One region of the Arthrobacter sp. 4R501 genome, then DNA from elsewhere that is predicted to be linked to it. Evidence: riboswitches for the same ligand, from Rfam matches in the RefSeq annotation. Region 1 holds a riboswitch; each other region holds the start of a gene.

Region 1 (5,153 bases):
CAGCGCCGGCCCCCAACGCCATGTTGCTGACTTCGCGGCGGCCTTTGACTACCTTCAGGGCCAGGACTTCGTGGACTCCGGACGCATCGCCATGAACGGGTACTGTTTCGGCGGCGGCATTACCTGGCAGGCGGCAACCGAGCTGGCCGGGCTGAAGGCCACCGCGGCGTTCTATGGTCCGGCGCCGGACCTGAACAAGGTGCCGGCCATCAAGGCCGCGGTGTTCGGGGTTTATGCCGAACGCGACGCCCGGATCACCGGCGCGATGCCGGGCCTCCGCGATGCCCTGGACGCCACCACGGTGACGCACCAGCTCACCGTCTACCCCGGCGTCGACCATGCCTTCCACAACGACACCGGCGAGCGCTACAACGAAACCCAGGCCACGGCTGCCTGGAACGACACCCTCGTCTGGTTCGGACAGCACGTCTGAGGGGTGACGCCAGCACGGCTGATCTGAGTAGCGCTATCTGACGTTTTGAGCCTCCAGAACGACAGATAGCGCTACTCAGTTGGGAGGGCGGGGCACTCAGTCGCGGCCGCGGGTAGTCTTGAAGCATGAGCACCGCAATCCCACTAACGCTCACCTTCGGCGGGCGTTTCGCCCGCGAACTCGGGGAGCTGGCGGTTCCCTGGCAGGCGGAGGAAGCACCTGACCCGCAGCTGCTGGTCCTGAACGAGCCGTTGGCCACCGAGCTGGGCTTCGACGCGTCCTGGCTGCGGACGCCCGAGGGGACGCGGCTGCTCATCGGCAACCAGATTCCTGACGGTGCCACACCGGTGGCCCAGGCCTATGCCGGTCACCAGTTCGGCGGCTACTCACCCCTGCTCGGCGACGGGCGGGCCCTCCTGCTGGGGGAGGTCGCGGACATCCACGGGCAGCTTCGGGACATCCACCTCAAGGGCTCCGGCCGGACACCGTTCGCCCGCGCGGGTGACGGTCTCGCCGTCGTCGGTCCCATGCTGCGCGAGTACATCGTCAGCGAAGCCATGCACGCCATGGCCATCCCCACCACGAGGTCCCTCGCCGTGGTGGCCACGGGCCGGCCCGTCCGCCGCGAAACCATGCTGCCCGGGGCCGTGCTCACCCGGGTGGCCAGCAGCCACCTGCGGGTCGGCAGCTTCCAGTTCGCCCGCGTCAACGGCGAGACGGACCTTCTGCGCCGTCTGGCGGATCATGCCATCAGCCGCCATTACCCGGACGCGGCGCTCGCCGACAAGCCCTATCTCGCGTTCTTCGAGGCGGTCATAGCCGCGCAGGCGTCCCTGGTGGCGCAATGGATGCTGGTGGGCTTCGTCCATGGCGTGATGAACACCGACAACATGGCCATCTCCGGCGAGACCATCGACTACGGTCCCTGTGCGTTTATGGATGCCTTCAACCCCGGCGCGGTCTACAGCTCCATCGACGCGGACGGACGCTACGCCTACGCCAACCAGCCGGTCATCGCCGAATGGAACCTCACCCGGCTCGCCGAAGCACTCCTGCCCCTGTTCCATGAAGACCAGGACCAGGCCGTGGCGCTCGCCGTTGAATCCCTCGGCAACTTCCGCGCTCTCTACAGCGCGGCCTGGTCAGCAGGCATGAAAGCCAAACTTGGGCTGCGACCGGACACGCACGACGACGTCGCGTCGCCCCTGGTGGACGGCGTGCTGGGCCTGCTTCAGGCAGGCCAGGTGGATTACACGTCCTTCTTCCGGAGCCTCGGCTCGGCAGCCCGCGGTACGCCGGAAACTGCGCGGTCCACGTTTGCGGACCCGGAAGCCTTCGACGCCTGGGCGGCACAGTGGCTGGCCCTGGCGCCGGACGCGGACCTGATGGAGCGGGTCAACCCCGTCTACATCCCCAGGAACCACCTGGTTGAAGAGGCCCTTGACACTGCTATCGCCGGCGACCTGGACCCATTCAACCGGTTGGTGGACGTCCTGGCCGATCCGTACACGCAGCGCCCCGGGCTGGAACGCTACGCCGGCCCCGCCCCTGAAGACTTCGGGAGCTATCGGACCTTCTGCGGGACCTGAGAGAACACCAGGGATGGACGACGGCGGCGCGGGGCTGGGTGCCGCCCGCCGCCGTCGAGCATGGTCGGATCACGCTACGCGGACGAAGGACGCTCCGGCGAGCCAGCTGATGGAGTGCACTTCGGTTTTGTAACCGTCCACCCCGCCACTGACAACCTGGCCGTTGCCGGCGTAGACGCCCACATGGCCGGCCGTGATGACCAGGTCCCCTGCGGCCGGTGTGCCCACCACCGGGCCGTACTGGAAGAACTGGCCGGGAGCCAGGTCACCCACGCTCTTACCCACCGAGCGCAGCGCCTTCTCCACCATGGCGGTGCAGTCCTGCTGGATGCCGAGCTGGGAGTTGGCGGAAGCCAGGATGGCCGCGCCGAGCGAGCCGGCCGGAGCCTGGGCCGCCGGTGCGGACGTTGAGGCCAGCCTTATGCCGGTGTTGGTGGGGGAAGCCGGCGCCGCCGCGGGAGCCGGTGCGGTGTAGCCGGCGCCGGGGATCCGGATCTGGTCGCCGGGGTAGATGATGCTGGTCAGCGAGAGTCCGTTGGCGGCAAGGACGTCGTTGAGCGGGACGCCGTTGGCGGCGGAAATCTGGCCCAGTGTGTCACCCGAAACGACTGTGTGGACGTTGGCCGCGGCGGTGGCTGCTGCAGCGGAAGTCGAAGCAACAGCGGCCGGAGCCGCTGCCGCCGCACTGGTCTGGACCTGAGTGTTGGCAGTCCCGGAGTTGTCCGGGCCGTGGACGCCGGCCTGAGCCGGGACGCCAATGCTGAACAGCAGGCCGGATGCAGCAACAGCCACCAGGGCCGGCCGGCCAAACGTCAGGGGGTGTGTTTTGGCCGCAGTGGACAGGCCAACTAGGACGGTAGAGCGGGCAGGAACCGCACGAAGGCGTGCGGCAGCGGAATTCTTGGACACGGTTGATCGCCTCTCCCATGCCTGCGGGGTGAGCTGTCGGGTTCGGGTCGGAGATACCCGGCCGGTAGCGCCGCCGCACGGGACGGAGCGATACCGACTTAACCCCCGAGGCTTCGAAAAGCCGTGGAAACGTGGGTCCCCCGTCCCTGCCAGCTGGAAAGCGACTGGATCCCGGTCAGCGGCAGGGCTCGGCATACTGGCGGGAATGTCCCGGCTTGAGCCGGGCCACCGTTTGACCATAACTTCCAGTTATCAGCAATGTCACATTCCGGTAACGGAATGTAGGCGTGAAATCCACCCGCGCTTCATCTCGGATTCCCTCCCTCCTCGGTAACGATGTTGCAGGTCAGGCCCCGTAATCCGTATATGCCCGGTAAGCTCACCAACTATGTCCCGGATTGTTCAAAAAATGCGGCTGCCCGCCCTCGCCGGCCTGCTGGCGGTCGCCCTGGTGGGGTCGGCTGCGCTGCTTCCCTCGCATGCCGCCGACGACGCGCCGCCCGGCGGGTATCCCTCGTGGCAAGACGTGCAGAACGCCAAGAAGAGCGAGGCCGGCAAAGCGGCAGAAGTCACCAGGATCAATGGGCTGCTGGGCGGACTCCAGGCTGAAGCAGAGGCGCTGGGCAATGCGGCCGTAACGTCCGCCGCGGAGTACGCCAAGGCCGAAGCGGCACTTCAGGCCGCCACTTCCACTGTGGACGCACTCACGGCCCAGACTGCACGCGCCGCGGCCGAACTGGGACAGTACAAGAAGGAAATCGGTGCTCTGGCGGCCCAGTCGTACAAGACCGGTGGAACCAACATGGGTTTCTTCGTTGCCCTCGACGCCGTGCAGAACAACAGCATCCACGGCCTGAATATCGTCCAGATCGTCAGCGATAAGACTGCGGCCCTGGTCAACAAATCTGCAGGCGCCGAACGCATTTCCCGTGCCCTGGCCGATCAGGAGCAGGCGGCCAGGGCCGAGCGCGAGCGCCTGTCCGGCGAGGCCAGAACCAAGCTCGACGCCGCCCAATCCGCCCAGCAGGCCATGTCCCGGCAGATCGCGGAGCAGCAGGAGCACGGCCAGGAACTGACCGCGCAGCTGGCCTCCCTCAAAGGCACCACGGCTGCCGTGGAGGGGGATTTCCGGCAGGGCCAGGTGGCCTTGGCCGCGTATGAAACGGCGCAGGCCGCCAAGCGGGCCGCGGCGCAGGAACAGGCACGCCAACAGGCGGAGGCGGCAGCCAAGGCGGCGGCCCTTGCCGCTGCGCAGAAACCGGCTCCGGCCCCACCTGCTGTACCGGGCGTGCCCGCCCCGCCTCCGGTGCCGAGCCCGACGCCGGTCCCGCCGCCCGTCGTCGTCGTGCCTTCCGTTCCGGGAGGCGCTGTCAACGACCCCGCGGGCGCCAAGAACTACGCAGCCGGGCAGCTCGGCGCCTACGGCTGGAGCCAGGACCAGTTTCCGTGCCTGGCGTCGCTGTGGACCAAGGAGTCCAACTGGCTGACCACTGCCACCAACCCGTACTCGGGCGCATACGGGATCGCCCAGTCGCTGCCGGCCAGCAAGTATGCCAGCGCCGGCAGCGACTGGCTCACGAGCTACCGGACCCAGGTCAATTGGGGACTGTCCTATATAGCGGACCGCTACGGGTCACCGTGCGGCGCGTGGAACCATTCCGTGGCCAATAACTGGTACTGACCTGCCGGGGGAGGGCAGCCGGGTCATGTTCCTGGGGCCTTGGCGAATTCCGCGGCGCTGAAGAATTCAATGCCGACGAAGGCTTCGTCGCCGTCCACCCAGGCGTCATGCCCGGGTGGAATGGTGTACGAATCGCCGGCGCTGATGCTGATCCGGTTGCCACCGGTGGTCTCGACGTTGAGGGCACCGGAAACGCAGTATCCGACGTGGTTGTTCTGGCAGGACTCGGTCTGGACCACCGGCTTGATGCAGTCCGACCAGCGCCAGCCGGGACTGAACGTCATCCGGCCGACCGTGTAGCCGCCCAGGTTGACGACATCCACTTCGGTTTTCTCCGGTCGGCGCTTCTCATCCGGTGTGTTGTGGGACTTGACTGCCAGTTCTGTGACGATGTTTGTAGGCATGACACGCAGACTTTCTCTGTTGGTTTTGTGTCAGGCAGCTTTCTGTCCCTGGCTGCCAGACCGCATCTGAGGCGCTTACGCTTGCCAGCATCCTCCCGCCGGCGGCGCTTGTCGAGACCCAAACCACTAGGCTTTTC
Region 2 (5,153 bases), on a different contig from region 1:
AGTCCTGGCTGACACCGAGTTGTGCGTAGGCAGCGGAGAGGATGGCAGCACCCTTGCCGCTGGCTGAGACCGGCGCCTTCGGAGCGGCCGGTGTTGCCGACGCTACCTTGACGGTGGCCGCGGCCTTGGCCGGAGCCGGAGCTTCAACAACAGGTGCGGGAGCCTCAACCGGAGCCGGCGTGGTGGTCACTGCGGGCTTCTCGTAGGAGATGGCAATGGTGGAAGCAGCCGAAATGATGGCCGGGGCGGAAACCTCAGCCTCAAGGTTCGAAGCGGACGCAGCTTCACGCTGGACGCCGGTGTCAGCCGCGTTCGCAGCGATACCACTGGTCAGGACAAGGCCGGAAGCAGCAGCGATAACCGCAGCCTGACGGCCCATGCCGCCGGCGTTGTCGCCGACAGCCTTGGCAATGACAGCCAGCGAGTTGGTCTTGGCGACCTCGGCGCGGTGCCGTGCAACAGTTGCACGTGTAGTCATTAATTTTCTCTCTTTCGTTTTCCTCAGGACCGCGTGGGCAGCCCAAGGGCTTTGGACGCGCCGGCATCTTGGGGGTACGCCGGCACGCCCCGAACGGGGATTTAGCGAAGAGTTTCTCGTGAAGAAACGGTTCCGGCAGCGCAGGGCTGCAGGAACTACTGGACTGCAGGAACTACGGGGCCATCGTGAAGAACGCGGAGGAGCCCGTGGATGCCACCGAGTGGAGCAGCGTGCCCTGTGACGGATTCAGTGCGCTGATCATCATGCCGTTGCCGACGTAAATGCCAACGTGGGCGCCGCCATTCTGCATGACCAGGTCACCGGGGGCCGGTGTGGCCGTGGGCCGCATGGCTGTCCAGGCATTGGTGCGGGGAATGCTGATGCCAGCCTGGGCGTAGACCCACTGCGTGAAACCGGAGCAATCCCAGCCATTGGGAGTGGTGCCGCCCCAGAGGTAGGGGTTGCCGATACCGGTGTAGGCAAGTGCTGCCAGACCCGAAGCGTCGGCGGAGGAGACAGTGTCAGCGAGCTTGCTGGCCGCGGCCTCGGTTGCGGCAGCACCCTGAGCCCCGGTTTCGGAGGCCGTGGACTGCGCACGGACCGTCTCAACCTTCGGCGCCGGCGTCGTCTTGATGACGGGGCGTTCGAAGGAAACGGTAGCCGTAGGCGCGGCAGTTACGGCAAGCGCCGTCTGCGCGGAACCGGACTCGGTAGAGGCGGAAACGCCGGCGGTGGAATCCGCGGCGTTGGCCGGAAGCCCCATGCTCAGGATCAGACCTGATGCAGCTGCGATCACAGCAGCCTGGCGACCTACGGTCCCGGCATTGGCACTGACGGCCTTGGACACGGAGCCCAAGGGATTAGTGCGAACCGGTTGTGCGCGGTGACGCGCAGAAGTATGGCGTGAAGACACGAAGGTAGCCTCTCCCAATGCCTGCGAGGTGAGCTGTCGGATTCGGATGGGAGTCACCCGGCCGCGCTGCTTCACAGTGGAAGCTTTGCGACTTAACCCCAAGGCCTTCAGAATCGAAGACCAAAATTGGTTCCCCCGCCCCTGCCAGACGATGTCATGCGAACGGACCTTGAGCGGTGGCAGAGCTAGGCAATCCACTCAAGAACGTCAACTTCGGAAAAGTTGACGCGCTTTAGACGTTACAGGAGTTCCGAGCCAATGTCACATTCAGGTCACGGCACGTCGCCGCGATTCGAGAGTTGGCCATCATTTGGGTCAGAGCCAGCCGGTGGGGTCAACGACTTCGCCATTGATCTGGACCTCGAAGTGGAGGTGGCAGCCCGTGGACGCGCCCGTGGTGCCGCTGAGGGCAACCACGTCGCCGCGGCTGACCGTCTGGCCTACCTTGACGCTGGCGGAGGAGAGGTGGTTGTAGGTGGTTTCAAGGCCATTGCCGTGATCCACCACCACGCGGTTGCCACCGCCGTACTGGTGCCAGCCAACGAAGGTCACGGTGCCGCTGGCAGCGGCCATGACGGAGGTTCCGCACTGGGCCACGTAGTCCTGGCCGCGGTGAAAGTCGCCGGAGCCGCCGGTGATGGGACTGACCCGGAACCCGAAGGGTGAGGCCGTAACCAGCTGGGCCAGCGGCGGGCCAAGGCTTCCGGCAGAGGCGGCGCGGGTAATGGATCCCGCGGACTGGGCGCTCAACAGCTGCTTCAGCTTGCCGTCGGGATCACCCTGGGTCACTACGGACGAGCGGCTGAAATCAATTTGGGCGGCGGCTTCGGCGGTCACTTCGGGCTGCGGAGCAGCGGAGACGGCTAACGCAGCCTGGCCGGGTGCCGGAGTGGCCATCACGGGGCCGGTCACAGGAACCGTCACAGTGAGAGCCAGGCCTGTTGCTGCCAAGGCGATGCCGGCCTTCTGGCCGAGGCCACTGGCGGCGGCGAAATCCGTCATCTGCCGGAAGGGTCCCCGGCGGCGGCGGGCTTCCCGCTGTGGGTCGCGGGGCCTCTCCGCGCTGAAATCCTCGGCCACTCTGGGCGCCGAGGCGGGACCCACCGCGCGACGGCGGCCCCTGGAGTATTGCGTGGTCAAGAATGTTCCTCTCTGGGTAGCCTGCGAAGTTAGCTGTCGGATTCGGGTCAGAGAGTTCAAAGACCCGGTCCGCCGTGACAAGCACTTCGCGCAGAGATATCCCGTGAGGATCCTTCGCTGGAAGAGGCTTGCTGCTGACGGACTTAACCCCAAGGCAGTCTTACGACTGCCGGTTGTGGTTCCCCCGCCTCTGCCAGTTGGTGACTGATGCACCTGATCCGCTGGCAGAGCTCGGCTCCGGATCAGGTAACGCTTTTGTATCGACGCTGAGTTTCAACTATAGGTGATTAACTTGGACAGTAACAATTCCGTTATCTTTGCGGAACCTTGCGTCGCTGCGCTATGGAACGGCCACACGCGGCGGACCGCCTTCCCGTCAGCTGACGGAAACGAAGACGTGGGATGCCACTTCCGGGGGCAGCTCGAGCGCCCCTTCGATTCCCGGAACGCGCACCGAAATGTACTCCCCTACGCGCTCCAGGGACACCGTGGCACCGGGCCTGATCCCGCCTTCATCCAACTGGACCAGCAGCTCAGGTTCCACCTGGATGGGCTCAGCCAGCCGGCTGACTGTCACGTTCGACGCTGGTCCGTAGCCCTGCATCGCATCCAGGAGATTAATCACACCGGCGTCTGGGAGCGCGGGCGCCGGCCCGCCCAGGGCGGCCAGCCCGGGGATGGGGTTGCCGTACGGAGACTCGGTGGGGTGGTTGAGCAATTCGTAGATGCGCTGCTCTACGCGTTCGCTCATCACATGCTCCCAGCGGCACGCTTCATCGTGGACATAGGCCCAGTCCAGGCCAATCACATCCGCCAGGAGCCGTTCCGCGAGCCTGTGCTTGCGCATCACTTCCGTAGCGCGTTTCCGCCCGGCTTCCGTGAGCTCCAGGTGGCGGTCCCCGGAGACCACGACCAGTCCGTCGCGTTCCATCCGGCCGATGGTTTGGGACACCGTGGGACCGGAATGCCGCAGCCGTTCGGCGATGCGTGCGCGAAGAGCAACGATGTTCTCTTCCTCAAGCTCCAAAATGGTCCGAAGATACATCTCCGTAGTATCGATCAGATCCGTCATCCAGCTCAGCTCCTCGAGCGCAGTACCTTGCGTTGTCCCACCGTATCGCGTCCCGCTCAGCGGCGAGGTCCGCTAAAAAGCTTAGCCTATTTTGAATTTGTCTGGATAATGCCCGGGCGGAGACAAACAGTCTCATTGGCCGGACTATGACGGCCCCGGTTCCCCGCCCAATCGAGGGTTCAGGCAGAATAAGGGAGGTCCTTATGCAGTCACCGCCGACTACCGGCCACCCCACCGCCCGGACGTGAGCCACGTCCATGCCGAAATTGGAGCCCCCGTGAGCGAAACCAGCATCACTATTCCCGCCGACCTCCTGCCAAAGGATGGACGATTCGGCGCAGGACCCTCCAAGGTCAGGCCGGAGCAGCTCGAAGCGCTCTCAGCGGCGTCCAAGACCATCCTGGGCACCTCCCACCGCCAGGCTCCGGTCAAGAACCTCGTGGGCTCCGTCCGTGAAGGCCTCAGCCAGTTCTTCCGCGCCCCCGAAGGCTACGAAGTGGTCCTCGGCGTCGGTGGCTCCACCGCTTTCTGGGACGTCGCCAGCTTCGGCCTGGTGGAAAAGAAGGCCCAGCACCTGTCCTTCGGCGAGTTCGGCTCCAAATTCGCCTCAGCCACCAACAAGGCCCCGTTCCTGGACGCCTCCTCCATCATCAAGTCCGAGCCCGGCACGCGCCCGGTATCGGCCGCCGAGGCTGGCGTGGATGTCTACGCCTGGCCGCAGAACGAAACCTCCACGGGTGTCGCGGCTCCGGTCAAGCGCGTCGCGGGCGCCGACGCCGGTTCCCTGGTCCTGGTGGACGCCACCTCCGCAGCCGGCGGCCTGGACGTGGACGTCTCCGAGGCCGATGTCTACTACTTCGCCCCGCAGAAGAACTTCGCGTCCGACGGCGGCCTGTGGCTGGGGCTCTTCTCCCCCGCCGCGCTGGAACGCGCCGCCCGGGTCAAGGCCAGCGGCCGCTGGATCCCCGATTTCCTGGACCTCCAGACTGCCATCGACAACTCCAAGCTGAACCAGACGTACAACACGCCGTCGCTCTCCACCCTGGTGACCCTCGACGCGCAGGTGCAGTGGCTGAACGCCAACGGCGGCCTGGACTTCGCGTCCGCCCGCACCGCTGACTCCGCCGGCCGGATCTACTCCTGGGCCGAGGCCTCCGAGTACGCGACCCCGTTTGTGGCCAAAGCGGAGGACCGTTCCAACGTCATCGCCACCATCGACTTCGACGACTCGATCGACGCCGCCGCGATCGCCAAGGTCCTGCGCGCCAACGGCATCGTGGACACCGAGCCGTACCGCAAGCTGGGCCGCAACCAGCTCCGGATCGCCACATTTGTGGCCATCGAGCCGGCCGACGTCTCCGCGCTGCTGGCAAGCATCGACTACGTGGTGGGCGAGCTGCGCAAGTAGCGCACCCGCGCGAACGGACACTTGGGGCCCAGATACCGGGGCCCAAGTGTCCGTTCGCACTGTTTTTGTGGTGACGCCAGTTGTCAGTGTCCGGCGGCGTCGTCCGGGTTTTCGTCCCGGGCGGCGCCGTTTGCGTTGTCCC
Region 3 (5,153 bases), on a different contig from region 1:
TGCCACGGCGGACACGTCGTTACCGGAATGTGACAAACATTGCTGGTCTGAAGTACGGTCTAAGTCGTGCCGGTTTCTCCTTGAGGCGGCACTCCCGAACAGATTGCCTAACTCTGCCGCTGCCCGGGATCCGTTCGCTTTTCGTCCGGCAGAGACGGGGAACCCATTATTGGCCTGCTTCTGGCAGGTCTTAGAGTGTCCGGCCGAGCCCCACTTCCAAGGAAATGAGACATGACGCTCAATTCTGCCCTGCTGAGCAGCACGCGCAGCGCCACGCCGCACCAACCTCCGGTATCGGCGCCACGGCTGCCTGCTGCCCGAAAACGAAAGACTCACCAGACATGACCGTTCAGAACGACCTCAGCCGCGAAGACGTTGCCTCCTATGAGGCAGAGCTCGCGAAACGGACTCCCTCGCTCTACTCGCGCTATATCGGCGCGATGCTCTACTTCATGGGCGCGGCCCTTATCGCCGGCGCCGTCGTGCACTATCCGGTCAACCCGGGCCTGTACACGATCATCTGCGTCGTCGGTGCGTTCGTGTTCCTCCTCGGCACCATCGTCAACGAGTTCGTGCTCGTCGATGAGCGCCCGCGGCTGAGCCGGGCCATCTCGCTCGTAGCGTTCTCGCTCCTGCTCTCCTTCGGCGTCGGCCTGGTCGGCGGCGGCATCCAGCACTTCGAACAGTTCCCCGAGCGCAGCGCCTGGATGACTCCGATCGGCCTGCTGATGTCGTATGTCGCGTTCATCGCCAAGGACGCCAAGGGCGGCCTGCGCCACCTGGTCAGCCCGTTTGCCGCAGGTGTCGTGTTGGTCGCCGCGCTGACGTGGTTCGGCATGTCCGCCCTCGCAACCACCGTCGACTCCGAGAGTCACAGCCACGACTCCACGCCGGCACCGTCGCAGGCACCCGCGGAAGACCCCACCCTCGCCAAGCCGACGGACGCCCCCGCAGCGCCCGCACCCGACACCCACACGTCGCACAGCCACTAACCCGAAGCCCGGCATGCTCAACCGCACATCGTGCGCTCCTATTCCGGGTAGGGGTCTGTCCCGGCAATGTGGGATGGGGCCGGTTCCGCCGGTGGCGTAAAGGGAGTTGAGTTGGCGGTAGAGGATTCGGGCGATGTAGCGCTTGAGGGATCTGCGGATTTCGCGGTAGCTACGGCCTTCTTGGTTGCGTTTGGCGACGTAGTCCCTTGTTCCGGGGTCATGAGTCATCCGGGTCATGGTGATGGTGTGCAAGGCTCGGTTGAGGCGCCTATCACCACCCCGGTTGAGCCTGTGCCGAACAGTGTTACCGCTTGAGGCTGGCAAGGGATTCACCCCTGCCAGTGAGGCGAAGGCAGCTTCGCTACGAACCCTTCCTGGATGCGACCAATGGATCGACCCGGAGTGAGGTCCTTTCGACTTCGCATTCATCCACTCGAAGTCAAAATCCCACACAAGTAACGTGCCATGTGGAAGGTCCGTCGGTTTCCCCCAAAGTATCGGCGGACCTTCTTTACGTCCCACTCCCCGGACCCCTGACAACTAGGGGCAGAGCCTTCATCCCACACCTCTTCAAATTTGTAGAGGCGTGGTGCAAGGTTCGGCGGGGGCACGCTAAAGGCCGGTGATTCAATGCCCCCAAGGCATGGAATCACCGGCCTTCAGTGGTCTGACTTAGCCTGCACGGACGAAGGTGACAGCACCCTTCGCTGTCATCCACGTCAGAGGGTGGACTGCTGTTTCGTTTTTGCCGTTCAGGCCGGAGCTAAGCACCTGGCCGTTGCCAACGTAGATACCGACGTGTCCAGGCTGCATCACCATGTCACCGGGCTGGGGATCGGTAACGACAGTGCCGTAGTTCATGAATTGCATCGGACCGAGGTCCCCAACGGGGATGCCGGCAGCATTGAGGGCGTTTTCCACCAGTCGTGTGCAGTCCTGGATCATGCCGATCTGGGCGTAGGCGGAGGAGACCATCGTGGCATTGACTCCACCTGCTGCCGGAGCGGCTGCGGGGGCAGCTGCCGGGGCGACGGTGATCTGGGCCTTGGCCGGCGCTGCAGCCACAGTTGCCTTAGGGGTCTCAACGGCAACAGGCTTGGGTGCTTCCACTACAGGCGCCGGTGTCGTAACAACGGCAGGACGCTCGTAGGAGATCTGGACTGTGGCGTCTGCGCTGAGCGGAGCCTGTACCTGACCCACGAGCTCCATGGTCGAGGTCGGCTCCGCATCACGCTGGGCCGGGGTGTCTGCTGCCTGGGCGGCAACGCCACTGGTCAAAACGAGGCCCGAGGCTGCTGCGATGACGGCCGCCTGGCGACCCACACCGCCGGCGTTATCAGCAACGGATTTGGACAGCACTGCAAGGGCGCTGGTCTGGACGGGGACCGCGCGGCGGCGGCCGTGAGCTTTGCGAATGGACATGAAAGGACCTCTCCCACTGCCTGCGAGGTTAGCTGTCGGATTCGGATGGGAGACACCCGGCCGTGGTAGTGCACGGATGCACCAGGCACGGCTTCACCCCAAGGCCTGCCGGAAGCGGGCCGTCGTTGGGTTCCCCGTCTCTGCCAGACGAATTTTGCGAACGGATCCCGGGCGGCGGCAGAGTTAGGCAATCTGCTCGGGAGTGCCGCATTCGGAGAAACCGGCACGCTGTCGACCGTACTTGATACGCCAAGGATTGTCACATTTGCATAACGGGGGCTAGTAAGTAACCTGCCTTTCTCTTGCTTGATATACCCCCTGGGGTATGCCGCCTGCACATCGACGAAGTTTTCGCCGAAGTGCTCCCGGCGGACAAGGACAAGAAAGTAGCCGAACTCCAAGCCCGCGGCATGAAGGTGGCCATGGTCGGCGACGGCGTCAACGACTCCCCGGCCCCTGGCCAGGGCAGAAGTGGGCATCGCCATCGGAGCAGGCACTGACGTTGCCATGGAATCCGCCGGAGTTGTCCTGGCCGGGAACGATCCACGGGCTGTGCTCTCGATGGTGGATCTGTCCCGGGCCAGCTACGGCAAAATGTGGCAGAACCTCATCTGGGCCACCGGTTACAACATCCTCGCCATCCCGCTGGCCGCCGGTGTCCTGGCGTTCGCCGGAGTGGCGCTCTCCCCCGCAGCAGCCGCCGTCCTGATGTCCGTGTCCACCATCGTGGTCGCCTTGAACGCCCAACTGCTGCGGCGGATGAAACTCAATCCGTCCCAGGCACGTTGATCAAAGCGGCAGGGTAAACCCCGACCGGTACCCTTGAATCAAGAAGTCCCGCACGGAAGGAGGAAATGTCGTGTCTGCACCCCGACCCGGCCTACTCACCACCCTCCTCCTCCGGGCAGGGCTCCTCACGGCGACACTGGCCATCCTGGCCGGGATCTTTGGCATGCACATCATGACCGGGGCCCACAGCATGCCCGCTGACGCAGCAGAGACAGGGACGGCAATGGCTGCGCAGATGCACAGCTCCCCCGCCCACCACCCCGGACATGGGCCAGCCAATTTCTCTTCGGAGGAAACAGCTGTTGTGGCCGGAGCCTCCCAGTGTGCCGATCCTCACACGTGCCCCGCCATGTCATCGATGGACGCAGTCTGCGTCCTGTCTCCCGGAAACACTCCTCTGTCCGCACCGCCGCCGGGCACGGCCCCTTTCCCGGCCTGTGACCTCGTCGATGCGGCCGCGGCCAGCACCGGCTATTCATACCTGCCGGGCAGCCCCTCACCCTGCGAACTCTGCATCAGCCGGACGTAAAGCTTCCCCTTGCGCTGTGTACTGCCCGGCGCATCGACCAGCCACTCAGGCGTGCCGCCGGGCCGGCCATTTCCGCCACCGTCCGCCCACGCCCTCAGCAACCGCGCAAGACGCCGATTCAATTTTGAGGACTGATTTTCATGAAAAAAACCCTGACCATTTCCGCTGCCGTCATCGCCGCAGCCATCGCCCTGACCGGATGCTCCTCCCCCGATGCGAGCCCCGGCAGTTCTGACGGGGGCAGCATGCCCGGCATGAACCACGGCAGTTCCGGGATGTCATCCAGCTCGGCTCCCGCAGCTTCCGCGGAGTTCAACGACGCTGACACGATGTTCGCGCAGATGATGATCCCGCACCACGCCCAAGCCGTGGAAATGAGTGACATCATGCTCAAGAAGGAAGGCATCCCGGCTGAAGTGACTGACCTGGCCACCAAGATCAAAGCAGCCCAGGGACCCGAGATCGAGAAGATGACCGGATGGCTCCAAAGCTGGGGCCAACCGACCGAGGCGCCCACTGGCATGGCCCCCGGCCACAGCATGTCCGGCATGATGGGCGAAGATGATATGAGCAAGCTCGAGGCCGCACAGGGCACCGAGGCAGCCCGACTGTTCCTGACCCAGATGATCGCCCACCACGAGGGCGCGGTCGCGATGGCCAAGACCGAAACAACCGACGGCAAAAACACTGACGCGATCCAGCTCAGCAAGGACATTGTGACCTCACAGGAAGCCGAAATCCAGGAAATGAAGGACCTGCTGGCCACTCTCTAGCCAGTTACCAGGCGCCGGCCCTGAACTGGGTCGGCACCTGCCTGCACCTCTTTTTCATCCTTCAATACTGGAGTCTCCAATGTCCTTCCCTTCCTCCTCCCATATCCGGGCCGCAGTGTTCACAGCGGCCACGGCAGGGCTTGTCCTCACCCTCACGGCCTGCGTCCCCGAATCCGCGCCTGCCAGACCGATGCCGAGCAGCCCAAGCAATTCCAATGCCCTTCCCAGCAGCCACGTTCACGGCCTGAGCGTGAACCGCGAGACAGACCAGGTGCTGATGGCTACCCACGAGGGCCTGTTCGATGTCACCAGGGAGCCCGCGGCCAAAATCGGTGACACCAATGACCTGATGGGCTTCACGGCCGGGGCGGACCAGGACCTGTTTTACGCCTCGGGCCACCCCGGGGCAGCCTCGGACCTGCCCAACCCCATGGGCCTGATCAGGTCAACCGACGGCGGCAAGACCTGGGAACAGCTCTCGCGCCAGGGCGAATCCGATTTCCACGCCCTCACGTCGGCCAAGTCCGGCATCGTCGCGTTCGACGGGACACTGCGCCGAACCCCGGACGGGAAGACCTGGTCCGTTGTCGCCGCCAGATTCGTTCCGGCTGCCCTGGCCGCGCATCCCGACAGTGACACTGTCCTCGC
Region 4 (5,153 bases), on a different contig from region 1:
CTTTGTGCTGGATCCCATGCTTGCCACCGGCGGAACCCTGCGCGAAGCCATCAAGTTCCTGTTCAAGCGCGGCGCCTCCGACGTCACGTGCATTTGCCTCCTGGCCGCGCCGGAAGGCCTGGCCAAGCTCGAAGAGGAACTTTCCGAGGCCAACGTGACCATCGTGCTGGCCTCCATTGATGAACGGCTCGACGAGAAGTCCTACATCGTTCCCGGGCTCGGCGACGCCGGCGACCGCCTGTACGGCATCGCCGGCTGATTCGAGGCTGCTTCGGATTTCAGGTCTTCCGCTTTCCCACCGCCGCCGTTAGCCTGTGGCGCATGGACTGGAAACTTGAACTCGTCTTTGTGCCCGTATCCGACGTGGACCGCGCCAAGGATTTCTACGTCAACAAAGTTGGCTTCAACCCGGATTTCGACGAGCGGCCCATGGATGGCATTCGCTTCGTCCAGCTGACCCCGCCGGGATCCGCCTGCTCCATTTGTATTGGCGAGGGCCTCAATGACGCCCCTCCGGGTACGGCCCCAAGCCTGCAGATGGTGGTCAGCGACATCCAGGCTGCCCACGCCCACCTCAAGGGTAACGGTGTGGACGTCAGCGACATTGACGTGCAGGACTGGGGGCACTTCGTCTACTTCGCGGATCCCGACGGAAACAAGTGGGCGGTGCAGTACATCCCGGGCCGTGACGCCTAAGGGCGGCGCCTGGGGTCGCGACGCCTAAGCCGGTAACGCCTAAGGCAAAATAGGCAGCATGGACATCCCCAGACCTGCCGCCACACGAGCACCTGCCGCCGCACGAACACTGACCTGCCGGGCCGTCCTTTTCGATATGGACGGCACGCTGGTGGACTCCACGGCAGTAGTGGAGGAGGTCTGGGGAGAATTCGCGGCCCGGTACGGCCTGGACATCGCCGAAATCCTGCGCACTTCGCACGGCGTCCAGGCTGCCGATACCGTACGCCGTTTCGCGCCGGCGGGAGCGGACGTCGCGGCCCTCACCGAGGAACTGGGCGCGATGGAACGGGTGCGGACGGCCGGTATCGTCGCGTTGCCGGGGGCTGCCGAACTGCTTCGCAGTCTCCCGGCCCAGGCAGTGGCGCTGGTGACTTCAGCGGACAGGACCCTGGCGGACATCCGCATGGACGCTGCGGGGCTGGACATGCTGGCCACGGCCGTGACGGCGGACCTGGTCACACGGGGCAAGCCGCACCCGGAAGGCTATCTGATGGCCGCCGGGCTGCTCGGCGTGGAACCGGATGACGCCGTGGTGTTCGAGGATGCGCCCGCCGGAATCGCGGCAGGCGTTGGTGCGGGTATCCGGACGGTGGCCGTGGGTCCGTATGCGGGCGAATTGCCGGCGGGCGTGCTGCATATCGCGGATTACCGCGCCGTAACCGCCTCCGTGGAAACGGACGCCGCGGGACGGCAGCTCATTTCTTTCCGGCTTTGACCCGGCGGATCACCTTCGTAATCCGCCGGCGCAGGTCAGCGACGCCGGCCGCCGGCGCCGCTCAGTCGGCTAGTACCAGTTGTGCGACAGGTGGAAGTTCAGCGCCCCGCACGGTGACTGGTAGCGCTCCTGGATGTAGTTCAGGCCCCAGTTGATCTGCGTGCGGTAGTTGGTGACGTAGTCCGCGCCGGCGCTCGCCATCTTCTCAGCGGGCAACGACTGGACGATGCCGTACGCGCCGCTGCTGGCGTTGGTGGCCGTGGTGGTCCATTCGGATTCCTTGGTCCACAGCGTCTGCAGGCACTGCATCTGGTCAGCGGACCAGCCGTACGTCGCCAGTTGGCCGGCAGCGTAGGCCTGCGCTCCTGCGGGGTCGTTGACGGCCACAACAGGCGCGGGCGCAGGTTCCGGGGCCGGAGCCGGAGCGGGCTCCGGGACCGGGGCAGGTGCCGGTTCGGCGGCCTGGGGCGCCACGTTGATCTCGGCCGGCGCAGCTTCCGGGGAGGCCGGGGGCTGGATCTCGGCTGCCTCGAAGCTCAGCTTCGACTGGGCGCTGGCTTCTTCGGCGGCCTGGTCCGCGCTGGCCGCAAGCGACGCAGACTCGGAAGCGTGTGCCGCGGCGCTGACGCCGACCAGCAGGGCGCACGCCGTCGCGAACACCGCGACGCGCTGGCCCACGGAGGGAATCCGGGCCGCCTTGGACAATGGGGACATAGCTGCACCGAAGCGCGTCTGCTTGCGGTGGCTGTGGGACTTTGTGTCGCCCTGCGGGCGCGTTTGTACCTTGAATTCAGACATGATGGATCGCCTCTCACACCTGCGGAGTTAGCTGTCGGGTTCGGATGAGGGCATCCGGCCACACGGCGCAATCACGTGTTGGCTTAACCCCAAAGGGCACTTCGTGCCCGGGACGGTGGGTCCCCCGCCTCTGCCTCTGAAAACGGAATCCGGGAAGCGGCAGAGCTTGGCGTCATCCGGATATGCGGCCCAACGGGAACCGCACCTCATCGACGCTACAGGAGCTGGAACCTTAAGTCACATTTTGGTAACGGGAATCACGACGATGGTGTGTCGCCTTGCTGCGCTCGGGCCTCAGTGGGTCGCGCCAGCGCGCCGGCAGGGAAGAGCAATGCGAACTCCGTCCGTCCGGCCCGTGATGTCACTTCCACGCTCCCGCCATGGGCCTCCATGATCGACTGGACAATGGCCAGGCCCAGGCCGCTGGTGCCTTCGGACGCCCCGGCGCCCGAGGCCGGCGCTGTACCCTTGCGCGCCGCGTCTGCGCGGGCAAACCGGGAGAAAACGTGGTCCACGAATTCCGCAGGGATGCCCCCGCCGTCGTCCGTTACCGTCACCGCTGCGCCGCCATTGGCAGACTTCCTGACAGCGGTGACCACGGTGGTTCCCGGCGGCGTGTGCTTGCGGGCATTGGAGAGCAGGTTGACAAGCACCTGACGCAGTTGGGATGCATCTCCGGTGACGGCGAGCGGCTCGTCGGGCAGTTCAAGGCGCCAGTGGTGGTCCGGGGCGATGACTTTCTCGTCACTGACGGTTTCGATCACGAGTTGTGTGAGGTCAACCTCGCTGAGCTTCAGGGGCTGGCCCTCATCGAGCCGGGCGAGCAGGAGCAGATCCTCCACCAGGGTGGTCATGCGTTCGGACTGGCTTTGGACCCGGGCCAGGGATTTCCGGCCGTCGGGCGTGAAGCTCTCGGTCATGCGCATCAGCTCCGTGTACCCGCGGATGGCGGTCAGCGGGGTGCGCAGCTCATGGGAAGCGTCGGCAACGAACTGCCGCACCTTGGTCTCGCTCTTCTGCCTGGCTTCCAGCGCGTTGGCGACGTTGTCCAGCATGAGGTTGAGGGCGTGCCCCACGCTGCCCACCTCGGTGCCGGGGTTGGAGTTCGACGGCGGGACGCGCACCGCGAGTGCCACCTCGCCCGCGTCCAGCCGGAGCCGAGCCACCCGGGTTGCCACCTCGGAAAGCTGCTCCAGCGGCTTCATGGTGCGCCGGATCAGCACGGTTCCTGCCAGTCCGATCAGTGCCAGCCCGCCCAGGGAGACAAAAACAAAGGTCCACACCAGCGATGCCAGCGTGCTCTCCTTGGCGGCGAGCGGAAGGCCCGTGACAAGGACATCGCCGTAGCCGGTTTGCACGGCCACAATTCGGTAATCCCCGTTGGACAGCGAGCGGTTCACGGGAAGGCCGTTCTGCGTCAGCGCCAGCAGGGTCTGCTTGTCTTCGGCGTCGAGGGGTAGGCGTGTGGTGTCCGAGTCCAGGAAGCCGCCACTGGGGATCTGGCCGTCCAGGATCCGTGCATTCAGCGTTCCGACACTTTGCCCGCGGGAGTCAAGCGGGTCCGGCCTGCCGTTGAATCCGCCCAGGGGCGGGCGGCCCGGATCGTTCGAGCGTTTGGCGGCCTGGCTCAGCTGTTCATCCAGTTGCCCGGTGAGAAACGAGTCCATGGAGGCGTAACTGAACAGCCCCACGGCTCCGCAGATGGCCACCAGCAGGGCCATGGCCAACAGGATCAGGCGCGTGCGCAGATGCCAGGTGTCCGGTTTCAGCCAGCTCCGGGCTGGTGCTGGGGTTGCTCGCGGCGAGGACATGGAGCTGCTAGTCAGCCGGTTTGATGACGTAGCCGGCGCCCCGCACGGTATGGATCATGGGCGGGTGCACTGCTTCCACTTTTTTGCGCAGGTAGGAGATGTAGAGCTCCACGATGTTGGCCTGGCCGCCGAAGTCATAGTTCCAGACGCGGTCCAGGATCTGGGCTTTGCTGATCACGCGTTTGGGGTTCTCCATGAGGTACCGGAGCAGCTCGAACTGGGTGGCGGTGAGCTGGAGGTTGTCGCCCGCTCGGGTCACTTCGCGGGTGTCGATGTTGAGGACAAGATCGCCCACCACAAGTTCGGCAGTGTCCATCGCGGCAACGCCGGAGCGCTGGACCAGGCGGTGCAGCCGCAGCAGGACCTCTTCCATGCTGAACGGCTTGGTCACGTAGTCGTCCCCGCCGGCCGCCAGGCCCACGATCCTGTCCTGGACGGCGTCCTTGGCAGTCAGGAAAAGCGCAGGTACCTCGGGCGCGAAGGCGCGGATCCTGCCCAGCAGCTCAACGCCGTCGAATCCTGGCAGCATCACGTCCAGCACCAGTACGTCCGGGCGGAACTCCTTGGCAAGCTTGACGGCCTCCGGGCCATCCGAAGCCACAGCAACGGACCAGCCGGCCATGCGCAGCCCCATGCTCATGAGTTCGGAAAGGCTGGGTTCGTCGTCAACCACCAGGGCGCGGATGGGGGAGCCGTCCGGGTGGGTCAGTTGCGGAAGGTTGTTGGTCATGGAGTGCGAAGTGGCCATGGGACAACTCTCCGATCATTCGGTGAGCCCGCGCTATGGGGTTCCTGTGCGCACGCTGTGAATCCCAGCCTAGCGAGCTGGATGGGCGATCTGGGTGGCCGGGCGGGACGCCGACCATCCGCCGGCGGCCGCCTTCTCCGCTGGACAGGCGGCAAAACCCAGCAGGGAATCTCGGCAAGTCAGTGGCCGGTGAATTTCAAGGTCTTGATATGGAGAAAGGGCGAACATTGTTCGCCGGAGAGGGCTATTTGCGGACCTACGGCGGACAACAACTCCTAATCTGCCGCCAAATCAGAATGGTGATCTGTAACACAAATCCGCATTTTGTCTCAGTATGCGGAAC

Evidence for each region. Region 1 has a riboswitch for cyclic di-AMP ahead of CXR02_RS03730 (LysM peptidoglycan-binding domain-containing protein). Riboswitches for the same ligand answer to the same signal wherever they lie in the genome.
Region 2: another riboswitch for cyclic di-AMP. It lies ahead of CXR02_RS15655 (M23 family metallopeptidase); the one in region 1 lies ahead of CXR02_RS03730 (LysM peptidoglycan-binding domain-containing protein).
Region 3: another riboswitch for cyclic di-AMP. It lies ahead of CXR02_RS11145 (NlpC/P60 family protein); the one in region 1 lies ahead of CXR02_RS03730 (LysM peptidoglycan-binding domain-containing protein).
Region 4: another riboswitch for cyclic di-AMP. It lies ahead of CXR02_RS18345 (hypothetical protein); the one in region 1 lies ahead of CXR02_RS03730 (LysM peptidoglycan-binding domain-containing protein).

Annotation. Positions count from the first base shown of each region.
Region 1 covers NZ_PJIW01000003.1:158,741-163,893, reverse strand. Annotated here, with positions in the region: gene CXR02_RS03740 (dienelactone hydrolase family protein) at 1-433, shown strand, start outside; gene CXR02_RS03735 (YdiU family protein) at 559-2,022, shown strand; gene CXR02_RS03730 (LysM peptidoglycan-binding domain-containing protein) at 2,092-2,931, opposite strand; cyclic di-AMP (ydaO/yuaA leader) riboswitch at 2,935-3,107, opposite strand; gene CXR02_RS03725 (transglycosylase) at 3,320-4,612, shown strand; gene CXR02_RS03720 (cupin domain-containing protein) at 4,636-5,016, opposite strand.
Region 2 covers NZ_PJIW01000015.1:92,013-97,165, forward strand. Annotated here, with positions in the region: gene CXR02_RS15645 (C40 family peptidase) at 1-478, opposite strand, end outside; gene CXR02_RS15650 (C40 family peptidase) at 651-1,325, opposite strand; cyclic di-AMP (ydaO/yuaA leader) riboswitch at 1,396-1,558, opposite strand; gene CXR02_RS15655 (M23 family metallopeptidase) at 1,707-2,531, opposite strand; cyclic di-AMP (ydaO/yuaA leader) riboswitch at 2,535-2,778, opposite strand; gene CXR02_RS15660 (metal-dependent transcriptional regulator) at 2,908-3,603, opposite strand; gene serC (phosphoserine transaminase) at 3,881-5,011, shown strand; gene CXR02_RS15670 (MFS transporter) at 5,095-5,153, opposite strand, start outside.
Region 3 covers NZ_PJIW01000009.1:156,348-161,500, reverse strand. Annotated here, with positions in the region: gene CXR02_RS22370 (hypothetical protein) at 342-992, shown strand; partial or broken gene CXR02_RS11150 (transposase) at 1,095-1,379, opposite strand; gene CXR02_RS11145 (NlpC/P60 family protein) at 1,665-2,414, opposite strand; cyclic di-AMP (ydaO/yuaA leader) riboswitch at 2,418-2,611, opposite strand; partial or broken gene CXR02_RS11140 (HAD-IC family P-type ATPase) at 2,747-3,203, shown strand; gene CXR02_RS11135 (hypothetical protein) at 3,274-3,732, shown strand; gene CXR02_RS11130 (DUF305 domain-containing protein) at 3,873-4,505, shown strand; gene CXR02_RS11125 (F510_1955 family glycosylhydrolase) at 4,585-5,153, shown strand, end outside.
Region 4 covers NZ_PJIW01000021.1:6,878-12,030, forward strand. Annotated here, with positions in the region: gene upp (uracil phosphoribosyltransferase) at 1-259, shown strand, start outside; gene CXR02_RS18335 (VOC family protein) at 322-696, shown strand; gene CXR02_RS18340 (HAD-IA family hydrolase) at 755-1,453, shown strand; gene CXR02_RS18345 (hypothetical protein) at 1,523-2,251, opposite strand; cyclic di-AMP (ydaO/yuaA leader) riboswitch at 2,257-2,433, opposite strand; gene CXR02_RS18350 (cell wall metabolism sensor histidine kinase WalK) at 2,509-4,062, opposite strand; gene CXR02_RS18355 (response regulator transcription factor) at 4,070-4,810, opposite strand; gene CXR02_RS22185 (hypothetical protein) at 5,102-5,153, opposite strand, start outside.